Regions from separate parts of the Streptococcus sp. 1643 genome, predicted to be linked through region 1. Evidence: predicted binding sites of a transcription regulator. Region 1 holds the regulator's gene; each other region holds the start of a gene.
What was found. Region 1 encodes CtsR, which represses protease genes until heat stress. Its sites were predicted from a motif close to TTGGTCAAAAAAGGTCAAANA; they were not measured.
Positions count from the first base shown of each region.

Region 1 (5,545 bases):
AGAAGGCAAAAAAGAAAAATTATATTATTTTTTAAAAATGTCAAAAATAATTTTGAATACTTAAATCTTGAAAAAAATAACAGATATGTGTGAAGTAAGTCCTAGCTAAAGTATAGGGGGGTATCCCCCTCCCTCTAGGCGCTCAAGAGCTTCACGCCGTCACTGTACATTTTTTCTCGCGCCAAATCACAGAATTAAGTAATAATGAAATAAAATGTTAGGGCTTAGAAATATAAAAAATGATATAATCGAGGTGTGGTAATTATGTATGAAAAAAGATGAAATTAAAAAATATTTAGAGACCGATCTTGAATTTAATGTTAATGGCCGAGGTGCTTGTTTCTTATCTAGCGTTTGTGTAGTTGGTTATGATTATGAAGGTCAGCAGTTTAATACGATTGATGAAGCTATGGAAGCTAAAGTTTTTGATGGTAAAAGTTTAGTGGATATATGGGATGAAGTTTTTCCACAAGTATCGTAAAATAAAAATATGGTCACATTATTTGACTAAGATGATAGAAAGAGCCTGAATGATGTTAAATAACGACTTAACGGAATGCGATAAACCAAGTTCATCCGATGGAATGGCTAAAGTTTTTATTTCAGAGTCTAATATTGAAGGATACAGTGATTTTTACAAAAATAATGAAGAATCAAAAATTTGGTGGATTGATAAGATAGATGTTAGAGGAGAGCTGTTGTTCAGTTTTGATCAGCAAAAAATTTATAACTTATTTCTTGATTATCCCCACAATATGACGGAAGAAGAAGTTAGAATTTTTGATAGTGAAAATCCTTTCTGGAGAGAATTTTTTCAATGAGTTGGGTAGTATGAAATGGACGTAGACAACACAGAAACAGCAAAAAGAGCATATCATTTTTTGAAAAGTTACAAGTCGCTGAAGAAGTTAGCCAATCTTAGAGATACTCCAGGCGCATTTGAAACCAAAGCTATCGAGATTGTCAAAATGATAGACTCTTATAGTAGTGGCCTAGACGAAAAGAAACGTGGTATATTTTATAATTTATTTATTGTTTCCCAAAAACAAAAGCATACTTTAAAAGAACTATATAGCTTACTGGATATTGATAAAACAGAGTATGACCGTCTCAACAGTGAAATCTTACTAGATTTTGCTCGTAGTTATCGAGAAGGAGCATTACTGATATATAAAGATAAAAACTAATGACGAAATAAAGGCCCTTAGAAAAGAAACTAGGGGCTTTTATGGTGTTATAAAAGGAGCTTAAAAAAACGTGTTATCTATTAATAATTGTGCTATAATGAGTATATAAAAAGATATTTTGTAAGTAAGGGAGGGATAAATATGATTACTGCTTTAGATGTGGCAAATACATTCTTAGATAGAGCAAAAAAAGAAAAGATTGATATTTCTCCAATGAAATTACAAAAATTGATATATATCTTATACAAGGTATATCTACAAGAAAACGGTTTAAAATTGTTTGAGAATAGATTTGAAGTATGGCAATACGGCCCAGTTATCTCATCTGTTTATCAAGCTTTTAAAAAATTCAGATCTAATAGAATAACTGAATTTTATCTTAATGAAGATGGTTCTTATAATACGGTCCGATTCAATAACAATCCTCGTTTCGATCGAGCTTTTGAATTAGTATGGGAAAAATATAAACAACTTGACGGTGTATATCTTTCGCTCCTTACACATCAGCCTGGAACAGCATGGTCAAAGGCTGACGAGCGTCAAGATATTTATTTAAATGACGAAGATATATATGCAGAAGAGGAGTATCAGATTGCCAGCTAAGAAAGAAAATACGAATAATATTCCTATAGAAGAAGATATCCCTAAAAATACTACTAGTCAGTTTGCTAATGATATTGAAAATGATACTAAACAAAATAATTTTAAAAGAGATGTTTTTAATACGATAAAAGGGCATAATTTACTAGGCTGGTGTGTAGCTTTGCTTGTTTTTGTTTACGCAGTTGAAACATGGAATAACAAAGGTGGGATTAGCCCTGTTGGGGAGAACTTCATAGAAATTATTAAATTACTTATTTTTTCACTTACCGGATATCTTTTTGGGACTAATTCAAATAATAAAGAGCAGTGAAATTTTACCTGATTAGCAGTATTCATTATGTTCAAATAACTGAGAGTGTTTCCTAGGTATGGTATATCTAATACCAGGTAATGAAAAAAGCACGTTTGATCGTGCTAGATTCTTGCCTGCTGAACTCGTCAATATTACGCCCTTTTTAGGGCTTTTTTTGTGGACTTTTTTAGGAACTTTCAAGAAAAACTAAGGCGAATTAATGCCAAAGTGTTTTTAAAGAAAGTCAGTATTTTCAAGGGCTGAGCCCTAAAAATTTGACTTATAGAGTGTTAAATGATAGTATAGTCAAAGATAGTCAAGGTTCAAAGAAGGAGTTTGATTTACTATGAGATTTAAAAATACATCAGATCATATCGAAGCCTATATCAAGGCGATTTTAGACCAGTCTGGTATCGTGGAATTGCAACGGAGCCAGTTGGCAGATACCTTTCAGGTTGTACCTAGTCAGATCAACTATGTCATCAAGACCCGCTTTACGGAAAGCAGAGGTTACTTGGTTGAGAGCAAGCGTGGTGGTGGAGGCTACATTCGCATAGGGCGGATTGAGTTTTCCAATCATCATGAGATGCTCCGCGATTTGCTTTACTCGATTGGTGAGAGAGTTAGTCAGGAGATCTATGAGGATATTCTCCAGCTTTTGGTGGAGCAGGACTTGATGACCAAACAGGAGATGACCTTGCTAACTTCAGTAGCAACGGATCGTGTCCTAGGGGAAGAATCCTCAGTTGTCCGTGCCAATATGCTCCGACAGCTATTACAAGAGGTAGATAGAAAAGAGAAGTAAGATGAACTATTCAAAAGCATTGAATGAATGTATCGAAAGTGCCTATATGGTTGCGAGCCATTTTGGAGCTCGTTACCTAGAGTCATGGCATTTGTTGATTGCCATGTCTAATCACAGTTACAGTGTGGCAGGTGCGACTCTAAATGATTACCCATATGAGATGGACCGTTTAGAAGAGGTTGCGTTGGAACTGACTGAAACGGACTATAGCCAAGATGAAACTTTTACGGAATTACCCTTTTCCCATCGTTTGGAGGTTCTCTTTGCAGAAGCAGAGTATGTAGCCTCAGTGGTCCACGCAAAGGTGCTAGGGACAGAGCATGTCCTCTATGCGATTTTGCATGACGGCAATGCCTTGGCAACTCGCATCTTGGAGAGAGCAGGCTTTTCTTATGAAGACCAGAAAGATCAGGTCAGAATTGCTGCTCTTCGTCGCAATTTAGAGGAACGTGCAGGTTGGACAAGAGAAGATCTTAAGGCTTTGCGTCAACGCCATCGCACAGTAACTGACAAGCAAAATTCCATGGCCAATATGATGGGCATGCCTCAAGCTCAAAGTGGCGGCTTAGAGGATTATACTCATGACCTGACGGAGCAAGCGCGTTCTGGCAAGTTAGAGCCAGTTATCGGTCGAGACAAGGAAATCTCACGTATGATTCAAATCTTGAGCCGTAAAACCAAGAACAATCCTGTCTTGGTTGGTGATGCGGGTGTCGGGAAAACAGCTCTAGCACTTGGACTTGCCCAGCGTATTGCTAGTGGGGATGTACCAGCTGAGATGGCAAAGATGCGTGTTCTAGAGCTTGATTTGATGAATGTCGTTGCAGGGACACGTTTTCGTGGTGACTTTGAAGAGCGCATGAACAACATCATCAAGGATATCGAGGAAGATGGCAAAGTGATCCTCTTTATCGATGAACTCCACACCATCATGGGTTCTGGTAGCGGTATTGATTCGACTCTGGATGCAGCCAATATCTTGAAGCCAGCCTTAGCTCGTGGAACTCTGAGAACAGTTGGTGCAACCACTCAGGAAGAATACCAAAAACACATCGAAAAAGATGCAGCTCTTTCTCGTCGTTTTGCAAAAGTGACGATTGAAGAGCCAAGTCTAGCTGACAGTATGACTATTTTGCAAGGTTTGAAAGCTACCTATGAGAAACACCACCGTGTGCAAATCACAGATGAAGCCGTTGAAACAGCTGTCAAGATGGCGCATCGTTACTTGACCAGTCGTCACTTGCCAGACTCTGCTATCGACCTCTTAGATGAAGCAGCAGCAACAGTGCAAAACAAATCCAAGCAAGTGAAAGCAGACGAATCCGACTTGAGTCCAGCTGACAAGGCTTTGATGGATGGCAAGTGGAAACAAGCTGCTCAGTTAATCGCAAAAGAGCAGGAAGTCCCTGTCTATAAAGACTTGGTAACAGAATCCGATATTTTGACTACCTTGAGTCGCTTGTCAGGGATTCCAGTCCAAAAACTGACTCAGACTGATGCTAAGAAATACCTGAACTTGGAAGCGGAGTTGCACAAACGTGTCATCGGTCAAGATCAAGCTGTTTCAAGTATTAGCCGTGCGATTCGCCGCAACCAGTCAGGTATTCGCAGTCACAAGCGTCCGATTGGTTCCTTTATGTTCCTAGGACCGACAGGAGTCGGTAAGACCGAATTGGCAAAGGCTCTGGCAGAAGTCCTCTTTGATGACGAATCAGCCCTTATCCGCTTTGATATGAGTGAGTATATGGAGAAATTCGCAGCCAGCCGTCTCAATGGAGCTCCTCCGGGCTATGTGGGTTACGAAGAAGGTGGGGAGTTAACCGAGAAGGTTCGCAACAAACCATACTCCGTACTCCTCTTTGACGAGGTAGAAAAGGCCCACCCAGACATCTTTAATGTCCTCTTGCAAGTCTTGGATGACGGTGTCTTGACAGATAGCAAGGGGCGCAAGGTTGACTTTTCAAATACCATTATCATCATGACGTCAAACCTTGGTGCGACGGCTCTTCGTGATGACAAGACGGTCGGCTTTGGCGCTAAAGACATTCGTTTTGACCAGGAAAATATGGAGAAACGAATCTTTGAAGAGCTGAAAAAAACTTATCGACCAGAGTTTATCAACCGTATTGATGAAAAGGTGGTCTTCCATAGCTTAGATAGCAAGCACATGCAAAAAATTGTCAAGATTATGGTCAAACCATTGATTGCTAGCCTGGCAGAGAAAGGTATCGACTTGAAACTGCAAGCTTCGGCACTGAAGTTGCTAGCTAGTCACGGTTACAATCCAGAAATGGGAGCTCGCCCACTTCGCAGAACCCTGCAAACAGAGGTGGAAGACAAGTTGGCAGAACTCCTCCTTAAGGGAGAACTGGTAGCAGGCAAGACACTTAAGATTGGTGTCAAAGCAGGCCAGTTAAAATTTGATATTGCTTAAAAATAGAGAGTCAGGAGCAATCCTGATTCTTTTTTGCTACTTTTTTATAAAAAATGATAAAAAAGTATTGACAAAACAAAAATATAGTATATAATAAAAACATAGAAAATAAAAATATCAAAAAGTATAAAAAGGTAAAACGTTTATGAAAAAGAAAACAGCAGTGGTGTTTGGGACCTTTGCCCCCCTCCATCAGGGACATATCGATCTGATCCAGCGAGCGA
Region 1 covers NZ_CP040231.1:1,830,047-1,835,591, reverse strand. Annotated here, with positions in the region: gene FD735_RS09475 (hypothetical protein) at 269-481, shown strand; gene FD735_RS09470 (hypothetical protein) at 531-821, shown strand; gene FD735_RS09975 (hypothetical protein) at 837-1,187, shown strand; gene FD735_RS09460 (Panacea domain-containing protein) at 1,329-1,790, shown strand; gene FD735_RS09455 (hypothetical protein) at 1,780-2,100, shown strand; gene FD735_RS09450 (CtsR family transcriptional regulator) at 2,429-2,887, shown strand; gene FD735_RS09445 (ATP-dependent Clp protease ATP-binding subunit) at 2,889-5,321, shown strand; gene FD735_RS09440 (AAA family ATPase) at 5,467-5,545, shown strand, end outside.

Region 2 (5,545 bases), 560 kb from region 1:
CTGCATTTTTACCTTCTAGATCAATCCCATATTCATGAAACATCTCCATAATTCCTGCAGGTGTCGAAGGAATCATAACTGGATGACCTGACCAGAGACGACCCATGTTTAGGGGATGGAAACCATCCACGTCTTTTTCGGGGTCAATGGCTAATAAAACTGCCTCTTCATCGATATGTTTTGGTAAAGGTAACTGGACCAAAATCCCATGCCAAGCTGGATCTTGATTGTATTTGGCAATCAAGTCTAACAATTCCGCTTGGGTAATGGTCTCTGGAACTCGCACTACTTCACTACGGAAGCCAGCAGCGAGAGCTGACCGTTCCTTGTTGCGAACGTAGACTTGGCTGGCAGGATTGTCCCCCACCAAAATCACTACCAATCCTGGAACTAGACCTGTTTCTTCTTTTAGTTTAGCCGTCTTCTCAGCCAACTGTCCTTGTAACTTAGCCGCAAGAGCCTTCCCATCGATAATCTGTGCCATATCTCTTCTCTTTTCTATCAAATATCCTCTATTATATCAAAAAAAAACTCGCCATTCTAACACTTCTTGCCTAATGGACCTTATAGTCTGAAACTATAAGAAAAAGCCCTTATCGAGCTTTTATGCTTATTTATACTAGGTAAACTTGTCAGGCTTTCTTTTTGACTTTTGGAGCCGGTAAGACTTCATACATCTCCTTGATTAATCTGATTAGACATGACTTATCTTCAATGTCTTCTATCAAAATCATCTCCTTAGCTCCTTCATAAGGACGTTCAAGCTTAGTCTGTCCCAGTTGATCCAAGACCAGCTTCACAGGCTTCAGTAACAAACGATTATCATAGATTCCCCCAATAATCTTCCCAAGATAATAAAGGATATACTCTCCCATCATTGGACGATAACTCATCTCCTCTAGCTCTGATAGCTGTTCGAGAATAAAATCTAAATATTCTTTACTGGAAGCCATGATGCCTACTCCATTTCTTCTAAAAATGAGGTATTACAAAACCTTACTCAAAAATTCCTTGGTCCGTTGTTCTTTTGTTTGATCGAAAATCTCCTCAGGCGTTCCATCTTCGACAACAACCCCATCCGCCATAAAGATAACACGGTCTGCTACCTCACGCGCAAAGCCCATTTCATGAGTCACAATCACCATGGTCATCCCCGACTTGGCAAGGTCTTGCATCACAGCTAGAACTTCTCCAACCATCTCAGGATCCAGGGCTGAAGTCGGCTCATCAAAGAGCAAAACATCTGGTTCCATAGCAAGTCCACGTGCAATGGCAATCCGTTGTTGCTGACCACCTGACAAACTCTGTGGATAGGACGTTGCCTTATCTGGCAAACCAACTTTTTCTAACAGTTCCTGTGCTCTTTTCTCAGCAACTTCCTTGCTTTCACCTTTGGTTTTAATTGGTGACAAAGTGATATTTTCCATCACTGTCATATTGGGAAAGAGGTTGAATTGTTGGAATACCATGCCCATCTTTTCACGCATAGCAAAAAGGTCATTTTTCTTATCAGTGATATCAACTCCTTCAAAGATAACCTTACCTTTACTTGCTTCTTCAAGGAGATTCATAGAACGAAGGAAAGTTGATTTCCCGCTCCCTGACGGACCGATAATGACCACAACTTCTCCTCGTTTAATCTCAAGGTTGATACCTTTTAAAACTTCATTTTTCCCAAAAGACTTATGTAGTTCTTCAATTTTAATCAAGGTTTCTGTCATTATTTTTTGTCTCCTTGTCCAATATGTTTTTCAAACGCTTTCAATGCCACTGTCAAAACAGAGGTCATAATCAAATAGTAAAAGGCTGCAAATAAAAGGGGAGTCAACGGTAAATAAGTTGTTGTCGCTACAGTCGTTGCACCATTCCACAACTCCATCACCCCAATCGCAGACAAGAGGGAACTATCCTTGATAATGGTGATAAATTCATTTCCCAGAGCTGGAAGAATATTTTTGATAGCTTGTGGCAAAATGACATAACGCATGGCATTTTTGGGACGAATACCTAAGGAATAAGCTGCCTCTAACTGCCCTTTAGGAACCGCATTGATCCCCGCACGAACAGTTTCTGAAACGTAAGCACCACTGTTCATAGAAATAATCAGAATACCAGGAATCAAACGAGAAAGATCAACTCCTAAAATTCCCACTTGAATAGTCGGAGCATTGATATGCATAAGAGCAAAGGCAATCATTATTTGAACCATCATCGGAGTACCACGGAAGATCCAAACATAGACATTCGCAAACCAGACGAGCGGTTTAAAGCGTAATCGCTGAGCAAAGGCCAGTAACACACCTATAATGGTCCCTAAGCAGACAACAAGGATAGAAATCAATACGGTAATCAGAGCACCATAGTTAAAATACGGTAAATACTTTGGTAAAAAAGAAAAATTCATATTCAATCAACTTTCTATGTATTGGATTGTATGATTATAACATGAATTGAATTAAAATTCAATCCTTTTTCTCTAATTTTACCAATTAACTTGATAGAATAGAGAAATAGAGAGAAATCACAGTTTTTTTCTAGTCAACTACCTCTTGTTTATGGTAAAATAGAAACGATAAGAAATGGAGGAGAATCAAAATGGAATCACATTTGGTTAGAATCATTAACCGCCTAGAAGCAATGACAAAAGATGGTGGAAATCTAAAACGTAATTTTGAACGTGAAGGTGTTGTTGTCGCAGAAGTTGCATACAGCCATGACGAAGAAAACGGATCGCTCTTCACCCTTCGCGATGTAGAAGCTCGTGAAACTTATACCTTTGATAGCATTGATTTGATTGCAATGGAGATCTACGAACTCCTTTACTAATATAAAAACAACGGGCAGAAAGGCCCGATGAATGAGAATCCTTTTTGTCACCACAAATGGGATTTTTTCTTACCTTCAATGTCGCTGGATTCTCCATAAATCCTTCTTTTAAAAACGACCACTTCCCAATCTTTTTACTTGCTTTACACCTTAATCATGCTATAATGAGAGTATAAAACTTTGACTATTCTTGACCTTTTTCTTAGACCAAGAATAAGAATGAAATGAGGTAGATGTATGCTCTGTCAAAACTGTAAAATTAACGACTCAACAATTCATCTGTATACCAATATCAATGGACAGCAAAAGCAAATTGATCTCTGTCAAAATTGCTATAAAATTATCAAAACAGATCCAAATAATACCCTCTTTAAAGGAATGACTGACTTAAATAATCATGACTTTGATCCCTTCGGCGACTTTTTCAATGATTTGAACAATTTCAAACCTTCTTCTAATAACGTCCCTCCAACTCAATCTGGTGGGGGATACGGAGGAAGCGGTGGTTATGGGCCTCAAAACCGCGGCCCACTTCAAACACCTCCTAGCCAAGAAAGAGGACTCTTAGAGGAATATGGTATCAATATTACTGAGATTGCTCGTCGGGGAGATATTGACCCTGTTATTGGTCGAGATGAGGAGATTATCCGCGTTATCGAAATCCTCAACCGTCGAACCAAGAACAACCCTGTCCTTATCGGAGAACCAGGTGTTGGTAAAACAGCCGTTGTTGAAGGTCTAGCTCAGAAGATTGTTGATGGCGATGTTCCCCATAAACTCCAAGGCAAGCAGGTCATCCGTCTGGATGTGGTCAGTCTAGTCCAAGGAACAGGGATTCGAGGCCAATTTGAAGAACGAATGCAAAAGCTCATGGAAGAAATTCGCAAACGCGAGGACATCATCCTCTTTATCGACGAAATCCATGAAATTGTTGGTGCAGGGTCAGCAGGCGATGGCAATATGGATGCTGGCAATATCCTCAAACCTGCCCTTGCCCGTGGTGAATTGCAACTGGTCGGAGCCACTACTCTCAATGAATACCGCATCATTGAAAAAGATGCCGCCCTAGAGCGCCGTATGCAACCTGTCAAGGTAGATGAACCAACTGTCGAAGAAACCATTATCATCCTTAAAGGGGTTCAAAAGAAATACGAAGACTACCATCACGTCAAGTATACTGATGCTGCTATCGAAGCTGCTGCAAATCTTTCCAACCGCTATATCCAAGATCGCTTCTTGCCAGACAAGGCTATTGACCTGTTGGATGAAGCTGGTTCTAAGATGAATCTGACACTGAACTTTGTTGATCCTAAAGTGATTGATCAGCGTTTAATAGAAGCTGAAAATCTCAAGGCGCAAGCTACACGAGAGGAAGACTTTGAAAAGGCTGCTTATTTCCGCGATCAGATTGCCAAGTACAAAGAAATGCAAAAGAACAAGGTGACCGATCAGGATACTCCAATCATTAGCGAGAAAACCATCGAACATATCATTGAGCAAAAAACCAATATCCCTGTTGGAGAACTCAAAGAAAAAGAACAGTCTCAGCTTATCCATCTAGCAGACGACCTCAAAGCTCATGTCATTGGTCAAGATGAAGCTGTCGATAAGATTGCCAAGGCCATCCGTCGTAATCGTGTTGGACTTGGAACTCCTAACCGGCCAATCGGAAGCTTCCTCTTTGTCGGACCAACTGGTGTCGGTAAGACAGAACTTTCCAAACAACTAGCCATTGAACTTTTTGGTTCAGCTGATAGCATGATTCGCTTTGATATGAGTGAATACATGGAAAAACACAGTGTGGCTAAATTGGTCGGAGCCCCTCCAGGTTATGTCGGCTATGATGAAGCTGGTCAGTTAACGGAAAAAGTTCGTCGCAATCCATATTCTCTCATCCTTCTCGATGAAGTCGAGAAAGCCCATCCAGATGTGATGCACATGTTCCTTCAAGTCTTGGACGATGGTCGTTTGACTGATGGGCAAGGACGTACAGTTAGCTTTAAGGATGCTATCATTATCATGACCTCAAATGCGGGTACTGGAAAGGCCGAAGCCAGTGTTGGGTTTGGAGCTGCTCGTGAAGGACGTACTAATTCTGTTCTTGGTGAACTTGGTAACTTCTTTAGTCCTGAGTTTATGAACCGTTTTGACGGCATCATCGAATTTAAACCTCTCAGCAAGGACAACCTTCTCCAAATCGTCGAACTCATGCTAGCGGATGTCAACAAACGCCTCTCTAGCAACAATATCCACCTCGATGTGACTGACAAAGTCAAGGAAAAGTTGGTTGACCTAGGTTATGATCCAAAAATGGGGGCGCGCCCACTCCGCCGCACCATTCAAGACTATATCGAGGATGCCATCACTGACTTCTACCTTGAAAATCCAAGTGAGAAAACCCTCAAGGCAGTTATGACAAGTAATGGTAATATTCAAATCAAATCTGCCAAAAAAACTGAGAAAACAGAAGAGATTGCTTCTGAAATAGAAGAATAAATCTATCTAACAAGTGCAGAAAGTCTATCATTTTCTGCACTTTTTTTACTAAAATAAATTCAAAACCTTGACAGCTTGCCCCTCGTCCATTATGATAATAATAAAGATACTAGAGAATGAGGAAAATGCAATGGCAAACCCAACTTTTGGCGTTAAAAAAGAGAATGTAACCTACCAGCCCCGCTATGGTGTGTACGCAGTTATTCCGGATGCAGAAAAAAAA
Region 2 covers NZ_CP040231.1:1,274,141-1,279,685, forward strand. Annotated here, with positions in the region: gene FD735_RS06725 (bifunctional methylenetetrahydrofolate dehydrogenase/methenyltetrahydrofolate cyclohydrolase) at 1-484, opposite strand, end outside; gene FD735_RS06730 (TfoX/Sxy family protein) at 633-953, opposite strand; gene FD735_RS06735 (amino acid ABC transporter ATP-binding protein) at 987-1,721, opposite strand; gene FD735_RS06740 (amino acid ABC transporter permease) at 1,721-2,404, opposite strand; gene FD735_RS06745 (DUF1797 family protein) at 2,596-2,826, shown strand; gene FD735_RS06750 (ATP-dependent Clp protease ATP-binding subunit) at 3,064-5,322, shown strand; gene FD735_RS06755 (NUDIX hydrolase) at 5,453-5,545, shown strand, end outside.
Region 2: a site for CtsR is predicted at 3,004-3,024, ahead of FD735_RS06750 (ATP-dependent Clp protease ATP-binding subunit). Genes of this name have one in related genera too.

Region 3 (5,545 bases), 540 kb from region 1:
ACGAGCTTGGTTTACAATTTTACCTGCTTCTGTGTAGTAACCTGGAACAACGATAGCGTCAAACTCTTTGTCTTTCATTTTAGTAAGGGCTGCTTGGAAGTCAGTATCGCCTGCTACAAACGTTTCATCTGCTACAATCTCACCCTTGTAAGCTTCGCGGAAAGATTTAGCAATACCTTTTGCATAGTCACTAGCGTTGTCAGTATAAAGAACAACCTTCTTAGCATTCAATTTGTTTGTTACATAATTAGAAATAATCTTCCCTTGGAAGCTATCTTGGAATGTTCCGATAAATAGGTAATCTTGACCTTTAGTCAAACCGTCTTGAGTAGCACTTGGTGAAATCAATGGCACTCCAGCTTTAGTAGCGTTAGCTACAGCTGCAGCAGTTGCACCAGATGTCGCAGGTCCTACAATAGCTGCTACTTTTGATTGGGTAACAAGGTTTGTTGTAACAGAAGCTGCTTCAGCAGTTTCTGACTTGTTGTCTTTGTCTACAACTTCGATTTGTTTTCCATCAATTCCACCTGCAGCGTTGATTTCGTCTACAGCAAGTTGGGCACCTTTTTGTTCAGCTGTACCATAAGCTGCCACAGCACCTGTCTCTTCAAAGTTAAAACCGATTTTAATTGTTTTTTCGTCTACTGGATTTCCAGTTGTGTTTGACGCTCCTGACTTGACCTCTCCACAGGCAGCAAGAAGAGCCACACTAGCAAGAGCCACAAAAGATAGGGCAAATTTTTTCTTCATTTTTAATCTCCTTATAGTTGTTCCAAAAAATAGTATGTTAAGAATATACCGAATTATCAGAAAATTGTCAATACATTTATTTAATTTTTTAAATGATAACGTTTTCTTCGTTACGATAGAGATTGCCAACGAAAGGAGTTTCTAGCTCTTGAATATGGCAACGTCTAATTTTCTTGATATATCTTTCCTTACCTAATCTCTCAACTAAGTCATCTAGCTCCTCAGTTGGAACATAGAGCTGTAAGTAACGATGTTTTTTGGAATGGTAACAGATATCACCGTATTCCTGAAGTTTTTTTGCGTCTCGATTATAGTAGAGATAGATGATTAATCCTGATCGATTTGTTTTTTCAAACATGAGGGATCCTCTTTCTAAGAAATCTTCCCCTATTATACCAAAAAAAGCAAACTCCGTCGAGTTTGCTTTCTAGGTTGCTTAGCTTAAAGAATTGTTGGCCATGATTTCATCGATAAAGCCATATTCAAGTGTTTCTTGGGCACTCATCCAGTAATCACGTTCCGCATCTGCATGAATTTGCTCGACTGATTTACCAGAGTTATCTGCAAGGATTTGCTCCAAAGTCTTACGAGTTTTAAGCAAGTGCTCTGCAGCGATTGCCATATCGGTTTGTTGGGTACCGCCACCTGTACCACCCATTGGTTGGTGAATCATGTACTCTGCATTTGGAAGCATGAAACGTTTGCCTTTTGCGCCACTTGATGCAATGACAGTCCCCATGGATGCAGCCATCCCCATAACGATAGTTTGGACATCCGCTTTGATAAAGTTCATGGTATCAACGATTGCCAAACCAGCTGAAACAGAGCCCCCAGGTGTATTGACATAAAGGTAAATATCTTTTGTGCTGTCTTGGGCATCCAAGAAAAGTAATTGGGCGATAACAGAGTTGGCCATGTTGTCTTCAACTGGACCTGTTAGCATGATGATGCGGTCTTTCAGAAGACGAGAGTAAATATCATAGGAACGTTCTCCACGGCTTGTTTGTTCAATAACTACAGGAATCATTCATTTCTCCTTTTATGTTTTATGTTGAATTTTCTTAGTCTTACGACTCAATACAGAACTATTATATCTTTTTGGTCAAAAAAGGTCAAATTTTTGCTCTATTCTCTAAACAGAAACAAAAACTCAACCTCCTTTCAAGTCAAAAACGAACTTCTAGTTTCACTATTTACTTTGGGATTTTATTTAGTACCGAACAAGCGGTCTCCAGCATCTCCAAGACCTGGAACGATATAACCGTGTTCGTTCAAGTGTTCATCTAAGGCTGCTGTAAAGATTTCTACATCTGGGTGTGCTTCTTGAAGAGCTTTCACTCCTTCTGGAGCAGATACTAGGCAGACAAACTTGATATTTGAAGCGCCACGTTTTTTAAGGGAATCTACTGCCAAGATTGCTGAGCCACCTGTTGCCAACATTGGGTCCACTACAAAGATTTGACGTCGGTCAATGTCCTCAGGCAATTTCACCAAGTATTCAACTGGTTGAAGGGTTTCTTCATCACGGTACATACCGATATGACCAACTTTGGCTGCTGGAACCAAGCTCAAGAGGCCATCTACCATCCCGATACCTGCGCGCAAGATTGGGACAATCGCCAATTTTTTCCCAGCCAATTGTTTTTGAACGGTCTTTGTGATAGGTGTTTCGATTTCCACGTCTTCAAGTGGAAGATCACGAAGTACTTCATATCCCATCAACATTGCAATCTCGTCTACTAGTTCACGAAAAGCTTTTGTAGAAGTGTCTGTACGACGCAAGATTGACAATTTGTGTTGAATGAGTGGATGATTAATGACTTCAATTTTTCCCATTTTCTGAGTTCCTTCTTTCAATTTATTCTTCTTATTATATCAAAAAACGGTTTAAAAAGCTGTCTAAACCATTTATTTTAATTAATTTTTAAATCAAATCTGCCTCTTGAAGAGCTGTCTGAACAGTCTCTAATGGTAAATGGGTCAACTCGGTGCCTTTTTCTTGATAAAGGTACTGGGCATAGTCATCCATTCGGTACTGGTTGATATAAACCACGCGCTTACAACCAACTTGTAGCAGTTGTTTGGTGCAGTTCAGACAAGGGAAATGGGTCACATAGGCTGTAAATCCTCTTGGAACCCCTCGTTCAGCTCCTTGCAAGATGGCATTAACCTCGGCGTGAAGGGTTCGGACACAGTGTCCTTCAATGACTAGACATTCGTGGTCGATACAGTGCTCCGTTCCCGATACAGAACCATTGTAGCCTGTTGAAATGACTTTATTGTCCTTAACGAGGATAGCTCCCACCTTGGCACGTTTGCAGGTCGAACGATTGGCAATCAGTAAAGCCTGGGCTGCAAAGTACTCATCCCAAGCCAGTCTTTTTTCTGTCATAAGTCTTCTCCTTTTCCTCTATTTTTTGAAAAATGGCAAGCGTAAATCGGCAATCTTTTCAGCTGGAACCTTCATGCCATCCTTGATCCATTTGAGCAGAACCGATACGATGGCAGAACTCCAAAAGGAATGAAGGTAGCTACTGACCCCTTTTGATTTTCCGTGGTATTTTTCCAAAAATTCCTGCATGGCTTGGACGAAAATCTTTTCCAAGTGGTAGTCCAGAGCAAGTTGAATAACCTTGGCTTCTTTCTTGGCTGCGCGGAAAAGGTGAACCCAGACTAGATAAAGGTCGGTTTTGACATCGTAATGACTGAGCTGTTCCATAATGTTATGGACACTGCGTTTAAAAACACTTTCCAAAATCTCTTCTTTGGAATCATAGTTACGATAGAAGGCAGCACGAGAGACGCCCGCCCGTTTGACCAGCTCCGAAATGCTGATCTTGGTCAAGTCTTTTTTCTCTAGAAGTTGCAAAAGAGCCGTCTCGATTGCTTCTCTGGTTAAAAAATTGGATTCTTGATTTGATTTTCTGAGATTTTCAAGAGATTTTTCAGATATTTTACGTTCAGACATAACAATTTCTTTCTACTTGTGACAACAGAGAGGTGGTACTTTTGTTTCAAGGGCTTTCATGATATAATTGTAAAAAAAGACAGAACCTTTGTCAATGTATAAGTGACAAAGATGGAGAATTTCTATGACTTGGAAGATTGTAGCTGACTCTGGTTGTGATTATCGTCAACTAGCAACTCCTGCTATTGATACTGAATTTGTGAGTGTTCCTTTAACCATTCAAGTAGCTGATCAGGTCTTTATCGATGATGCCAATCTTGACATTGACCACATGATGGAAACCATGTATGCGACTTCTGAGGCTTCAAAATCAGCCTGTCCTAGCCCTGATGATTACCTGCGTGCATTTGAAGGTGCTAAGCATATCTTTGTCGTTACCATCACTGGAACTCTTTCAGGTAGTCATAATAGTGCACAGCTCGCTAAGAATATCTATCTTGAAGAACACCCTGACACTCAGATTCATGTGATCGATACATTGTCTGCAGGTGGTGAGGTTGACTTGATTGTCGAGAAAATCAATAGCTTGATTGATCAAGGACTTTCTTATGAGGAAATTGTTGAAGCTATTACAGCCTACCAAGAAAAAACGAAGTTGCTTTTTGTCCTTGCTAAGGTCGATAACTTGGTAAAAAATGGCCGTTTGAGTAAGCTTATCGGTACAGTCGTTGGCCTCCTCAACATCCGTATGGTTGGGGAAGCAAGTGAAACTGGAACCTTAGAACTACTCCAAAAAGCGCGTGGACCCAAAAAATCCCTTCAAGCAGCCTATGAAGAACTCATCAAGGCTGGCTACGCTGGTGGCCGTATCGTCATGGCTCATCGCAGCAATGATAAATTCTGTCAGCAATTGTCAGAACGCTTGCTGGAAACCTTCCCGCAAGCGGATATCAAAATCATCCCTACGTCTGGTCTCTGCAGTTTCTATGCAGAAGATGGCGGTTTGTTGATGGGATATGAAATTAACTAAGATTATTAGCAACAAGAGATGCCAAGCATCTCTTATTTTTTGTGGTACAATAGAGCTATGAAACATTTTGATACTATTGTCATTGGTGGGGGACCTGCTGGCATGATGGCTACGATTTCCAGTAGCTTTTATGGTCAGAAAACTCTTCTCATCGAAAAAAATCGCAAACTTGGGAAAAAATTAGCTGGAACAGGCGGTGGTCGTTGTAATGTAACCAACAATGGAACTTTAGATGACCTACTAGCTGGCATCCCTGGTAACGGGCGTTTTCTATACAGTGTCTTCTCCCAGTTTGATAACCACGATATCATCAACTTTTTTACGGAAAATGGTGTTAAACTTAAGGTCGAAGACCACGGACGCGTCTTTCCTGCTAGTGACAAGTCTCGGACCATTATTGAAGCCTTAGAAAAGAAAATCACTGAACTCGGTGGTCACGTTGCTACTCAAACGGAGGTTGTTTCGGTTAAAAAGATAGACGACCAGTTCGTCCTCAAGTCCGCAGACCAAAGCTTCACTTGTGATAAACTCATTGTCACAACTGGTGGAAAATCCTATCCTTCTACAGGTTCGACTGGTTTTGGACATGAGATCGCCCGTCATTTTAAACACACCATTACAGAACTTGAAGCCGCTGAAAGTCCTTTATTGACAGATTTTCCACATAAGGCCTTGCAGGGAATTTCACTGGATGATGTGACCTTAAGCTATGGCAAACATGTTATCACTCATGATTTGCTCTTTACCCACTTTGGTTTGTCAGGACCTGCTGCTCTGCGCATGTCTAGTTTTGTCAAGGGTGGAGAGGTTCTCTCGCTAGATGTTTTGCCTCAACTTTCTGAGAAGGACTTGACTGC
Region 3 covers NZ_CP040231.1:1,294,330-1,299,874, forward strand. Annotated here, with positions in the region: gene FD735_RS06830 (ABC transporter substrate-binding protein) at 1-750, opposite strand, end outside; gene FD735_RS06835 (YlbG family protein) at 839-1,108, opposite strand; gene clpP (ATP-dependent Clp protease proteolytic subunit ClpP) at 1,187-1,777, opposite strand; gene upp (uracil phosphoribosyltransferase) at 1,957-2,586, opposite strand; gene FD735_RS06855 (cytidine/deoxycytidylate deaminase family protein) at 2,675-3,142, opposite strand; gene FD735_RS06860 (TetR/AcrR family transcriptional regulator) at 3,161-3,718, opposite strand; gene FD735_RS06865 (DegV family protein) at 3,843-4,688, shown strand; gene FD735_RS06870 (NAD(P)/FAD-dependent oxidoreductase) at 4,746-5,545, shown strand, end outside.
Region 3: a site for CtsR is predicted at 1,849-1,869, ahead of clpP (ATP-dependent Clp protease proteolytic subunit ClpP). Genes of this name have one in related genera too.

Region 4 (5,545 bases), 250 kb from region 1:
TAGCTGATGCTTATACTTTCGAATTGAAAGAAAAAGATACAGATAAGGTTGTAGCTACTGCTAAGAACGCTGCTTCAGGCGAAGTTGTCTTCAACGTCAACTACACAGAAGCAGGCGAGCACACTTACACTATCACTGAAAAAGCAGGAACAGAGTCAGGTGTGACTTACTCAACTGAATCTTACACAGTTAAAGTGAATGTAGTAGATAACGGTCAAGGTCAATTGGTTGCGACTGTAGAAAATCCGGATGCAGAACGTGTCTTCACTAACACTTATAAAGCCGCTTCAACAGATGCGACAATCAAAGCAACTAAGAAGATTACAGGTAAAGAACTTGTAGCTGATGCTTATACTTTCGAATTGAAAGAAAAAGATACAGATAAAGTTGTAGCTACTGCTAAGAACGCTGCTTCAGGCGAAGTTGTCTTCAACGTCAACTACACAGAAGCAGGCGAGCACACTTACACTATCACTGAAAAAGCAGGAACAGAGTCAGGTGTGACTTACTCAACTGAATCTTACACAGTTAAAGTAACTGTAGCAGATAACGGTCAAGGTCAATTGGTTGCGACTGTAAAAGATGCGGATGCAGAACGTGTCTTCACAAATATTTATACAGCACCAGTTCCACCGGCTCCAACAGCTACATCAGAAACACTTGAGTTTACGAAAGAATTGACTGGTCGTGCTTTGGTTGATGGTGAATTCCAATTTGAATTGTATGAAGATACAAACAAACTGGATACAAAAACAAACCAAGCTGGAAAAGTAACGTTTAATGTAATCAACTATGATGCAGAAGGTGTTCATACTTATACTGTAAAAGAAGTGAATGCCGGAGCAGCTGGTATTACTTACGATACAGAAAAGACTGCAGTGGTAACAGTAACCAAAGATGCAGCAACAAATGCCTTGAAGGCAACTGTTGAATATCCAGCAGGTAGTGTCTTTAAGAACGTCTACACGCCAGATCCAGCGCCAACGCCAGATCCAAAACCAACGCCAGATCCAGCGCCAACGCCAGATCCAAAACCAACGCCAGATCCAGCGCCAACGCCAGATCCAGCACCAACGCCAGATCCAGCGCCAACGCCAGATCCAGCGCCAACGCCAGATCCAGCGCCAACGCCAGATCCAGCACCAACGCCAGATCCAGCACCAACGCCAGATCCAGCGCCAACGCCAGATCCAGCACCAACGCCAGATCCAGCGCCAACGCCAGATCCAGCACCAACGCCAGATCCAGCACCAACGCCAGATCCAGCACCAACGCCAGATCCAGCGCCAACGCCAGATCCACAACCAACACCTCCAGTAACTGAGGAAAAAGGTCAAGCTGAACTTCCAAACACAGGTGAAGCAACCTCTATCCTTTCTGCAATTGGATTTGTAGTATTGGCATTGAGCGGATTGGTATTCTTCGTAAAACGTAAAGCTTAGGCTTTCGTAGGAGAAACATGAAACTTGGTAAGTGAGAATATTTCTTCTCTCTTAAACTTGATAGAGAAAGTCTCTAGAAAATTCGTTTTCTAGGGGCTTTTTTTGTACTTCAAAAAATTTTTTAAAAAATAGTCAAATTTGGTCAAAAAACTATTGACTTTTACTGACCAATGTGATATAGTAGGAACATAAGGAAAATGAATTCCTTAGAAAACTTCATTTTCAATGATCCTATTTCTTGAAAATGTATGATAGATACCCTAGAAAGGGGTGAGGCCTATGTTAAATCTAACAGATTTTGAAAAGAAGATGATAAAAGGCTTATTTAAGAAAGAAAAACCAGAAATTATACGTAGGGTAGCTAGTTAGCTAGTCTAAAATTTTTAAAACAAAGGTCAAAGATAGTCAATATCAGAGATCGCATATAATTAAGAATAAACGAGGTAAAGAATATGAACAACAACTTTAATAACTTTAACAACATGGATGATTTATTTAACCAATTGATGGGAGGTATGCGAGGGTATAGTTCTGAAAATCGTCGCTACTTGATTAATGGACGTGAAGTGACACCTGAGGAATTTGCTCACTATCGTGCAACTGGTCAATTGCCAGGTAATGCAGAATCTGATGCACAAATGCAACAACACGCTTCAGGTATGAAACAAGACGGTGTCCTTGCTAAACTAGGTCGCAACTTGACAGCGGAAGCTCGTGAGGGCAAGCTGGATCCTGTAATCGGACGAAACAAGGAAATTCAAGAAACATCTGAAATCCTCTCACGTCGTACGAAAAATAATCCTGTTCTAGTTGGAGATGCAGGTGTTGGTAAGACAGCCGTTGTCGAAGGTCTAGCACAAGCGATTGTGAATGGAGATGTTCCGGCTGCCATCAAGAACAAGGAAATTATTTCTATTGATATCTCAGGTCTTGAGGCTGGAACTCAATACCGTGGTAGCTTTGAAGAAAACGTTCAAAATCTAGTCAATGAAGTAAAAGAAGCAGGGAATATTATCCTCTTCTTTGATGAAATTCACCAAATCCTTGGCGCTGGCTCAATCGGAGGAGACAGTGGTTCTAAAGGGCTTGCGGACATTCTCAAGCCAGCTCTCTCTCGTGGTGAATTGACCGTTATTGGAGCGACAACTCAAGACGAATACCGTAACACCATCTTGAAAAATGCAGCTCTTGCTCGTCGTTTCAACGAAGTCAAGGTCAATGCTCCTTCAGCAGAGGATACCTTTAAAATCCTTCAAGGGATTCGTGACCTCTATCAACAACACCACAATGTCATCTTGCCAGACGAAGTCTTAAAAGCAGCAGTGGATTATTCTATCCAATACATTCCTCAACGTAGCTTGCCAGATAAGGCTATTGATCTTGTGGACGTAACGGCTGCTCACTTGGCAGCTCAACATCCTGTAACAGATGTTCATGCTGTTGAACGGGAAATTGAGGCAGAAAAAGACAAGCAAGAAAAAGCAGTTGAGGCAGAAGACTTTGAAGCAGCTCTCAATGCTAAAACACGTATTGCAGAATTAGAGAAAAAAGTCGAAAACCACACAGAAGACATGAAAGTGACTGCAAGCATCAACGATGTGGCTGAATCTGTGGAACGTATGACTGGTATTCCGGTATCTCAAATGGGAGCGTCAGATATCGAACGTTTGAAAGATATGGCTCATCGCTTGGAACACAAGGTAATCGGTCAAGACAAGGCAGTTGAAGCTGTAGCTCGTGCTATCCGTCGTAACCGTGCTGGTTTTGATGAAGGCAATCGCCCAATCGGTAGCTTCCTCTTTGTAGGTCCAACTGGGGTTGGTAAGACAGAACTTGCTAAGCAATTGGCGCTGGATATGTTTGGTACCAAGGATGCGATTATCCGCTTGGATATGTCTGAATACAGTGACCGCACAGCCGTTTCTAAATTGATCGGTACAACAGCCGGTTATGTGGGTTATGATGACAATAGCAATACCTTGACAGAACGTGTTCGTCGCAATCCATACTCTATCATTCTCTTGGACGAAATTGAAAAGGCTGATCCTCAAGTAATCACCCTTCTCCTCCAAGTCTTGGATGATGGTCGTTTAACTGATGGTCAAGGAAATACAGTGAACTTCAAGAACACGGTCATTATCGCGACATCAAATGCTGGATTTGGCTATGAAGCTAACTTGACTGAAGATGCGGATAAACCAGAGTTGATGGATCGTTTGAAACCATTCTTCCGTCCAGAGTTCATCAACCGCTTTAACGCAGTTATCGAGTTCTCACACTTGAATAAGGAAGACCTTTCTAAGATTGTGGACTTGATGTTGGCGGAAGTCAACCAAACCTTGGCTAAGAAAGACATTGATTTGGAAGTCAGCCAAGCAGTTAAGGACTTTATCACCGAAGAAGGCTATGACGAAGTCATGGGTGTTCGTCCTCTCCGTCGTGTGGTTGAACAACAAATTCGTGATAAGGTAACAGATTTCCACTTGGATCATCTAGATGCTAAACATCTGGAAGCAGATATGGAAGATGGCGTTTTGGTCATTCGTGAAAAAGCCTAACTCAAGATTTTGAGAATAAAAAAAGAAGGAACTAGCTACAAGCTGGTTCCTTTTTGTGTTTAGATGATATGGCGCTCAAAGGCATCATCTGAGATTCCTTGTTCTAGGATGAGTTTGGCCCATTCTTTAGCAGAAAAGAGGCTGTGGTCCTTGTAGTTTCCGCAAGATTCGATGGTTGTTCCAGGGACATCTTCCCAAGTAGTGGTTTCAGCAATTTCCTTGAGCGAATCCTTGATAACAGCTGCAATTTCAGCACTGGTATGGCGACCCCACATAATCATGTGGAAGCCTGTACGGCAACCAAATGGCGAACAGTCAATCATGCCGTCGATTCGAGTACGGATGAGTTTGGCCAAGAGGTGTTCGATAGTGTGAAGGCCAGCGGTAGGGATAGAGTCCTCATTTGGCTGTACCAAGCGAATATCAAAGTTGGAGATGACATCTCCCTTTGGTCCGGTTTCTTCCCCAATCAAGCGAACATAAGGTGCTTTAACAATGGTGTGGTCAAGTTCAAAACTTTCAACAATAACTTCTTTTGACATGGTAGTTCCTTTCAGTTTTCTTCTTTCATTATATCATAAAGACTGCTCTTGAAACAGAGAGAAAACCTCTCCAAGAAAGGAGAGGTTTGAGTTTTTATTTCCGATACAAGCGATCGTATTGGTAGTATGGGTCAAAGGTTACGTTGATGCCTAGTTTGCGAAGGACGTTCTTGTCTTCATCGGTCAAGATGATGGTAGAGTGGGCTTCGCTTCCTTTGAGATTCCCAAGTTCCTCCATGGCACGCGCAGCGTCAGGATTTTCCATAGCTGTGATGGCTAGTGCAATCAGGATTTCATTTGAGTGGAGGCGAGGATTGCGACTGCCGAGATGATTAATTTTAAGGCCTTGAATTGGTTTGACGACTTCAGGCTCGATTAGTTTCACTTCCTTAGCGATATCAGCTGATTTTTTGATGGCATTGATCAAGGCTGCAGCTGTAGGACCAAAGAGTTCAGAGTTTTTACCAGTTACGATTTCCCCATTTGGCAATTCAAGGGCTAGGGCAGGGCCACCGGTTTCTTCAGCCTTTTGGCGTGCAGCAACAGCAACCTTACGGTCTGCAGGTGTGATACCGAGGTCGTTCATGAGAAGTTCAATCTTCTTGACAGCAGTTTCTCCGACTTTTTCAGCTTTAAAATCAAGAACAGTTTGATAGTAGCGACGGATGATTTCTTGTTTAGAGGCTTCGATAGCAGCCTCATTATCTGTAATAGCAAAGCCAACCATATTGACACCCATGTCTGTTGGTGAAGCGTATGGAGATTCACCGAGAATGCGCTCCAACATACGTTTGAGCACTGGGAAGATTTCGATATCACGGTTGTAGTTGACAGTGGTTTCTCCGTAGGTTTGGAGATGGAAGGGGTCAATCATATTGACATCATCAAGGTCCGCGGTTGCAGCCTCGTAGGCCAAATTGACTGGATGATGAAGGGGCAGGTTCCAAACTGGGAAGGTTTCAAACTTAGCGTAACCAGACTTGATGCCATTAAGTTGGTCGTG
Region 4 covers NZ_CP040231.1:1,583,626-1,589,170, reverse strand. Annotated here, with positions in the region: gene FD735_RS08290 (Spy0128 family protein) at 1-1,442, shown strand, start outside; gene FD735_RS08285 (ATP-dependent Clp protease ATP-binding subunit) at 1,895-4,000, shown strand; gene FD735_RS08280 (S-ribosylhomocysteine lyase) at 4,060-4,542, opposite strand; gene FD735_RS08275 (DUF1846 domain-containing protein) at 4,637-5,545, opposite strand, start outside.
Region 4: a site for CtsR is predicted at 1,824-1,844, ahead of FD735_RS08285 (ATP-dependent Clp protease ATP-binding subunit). Genes of this name have one in related genera too.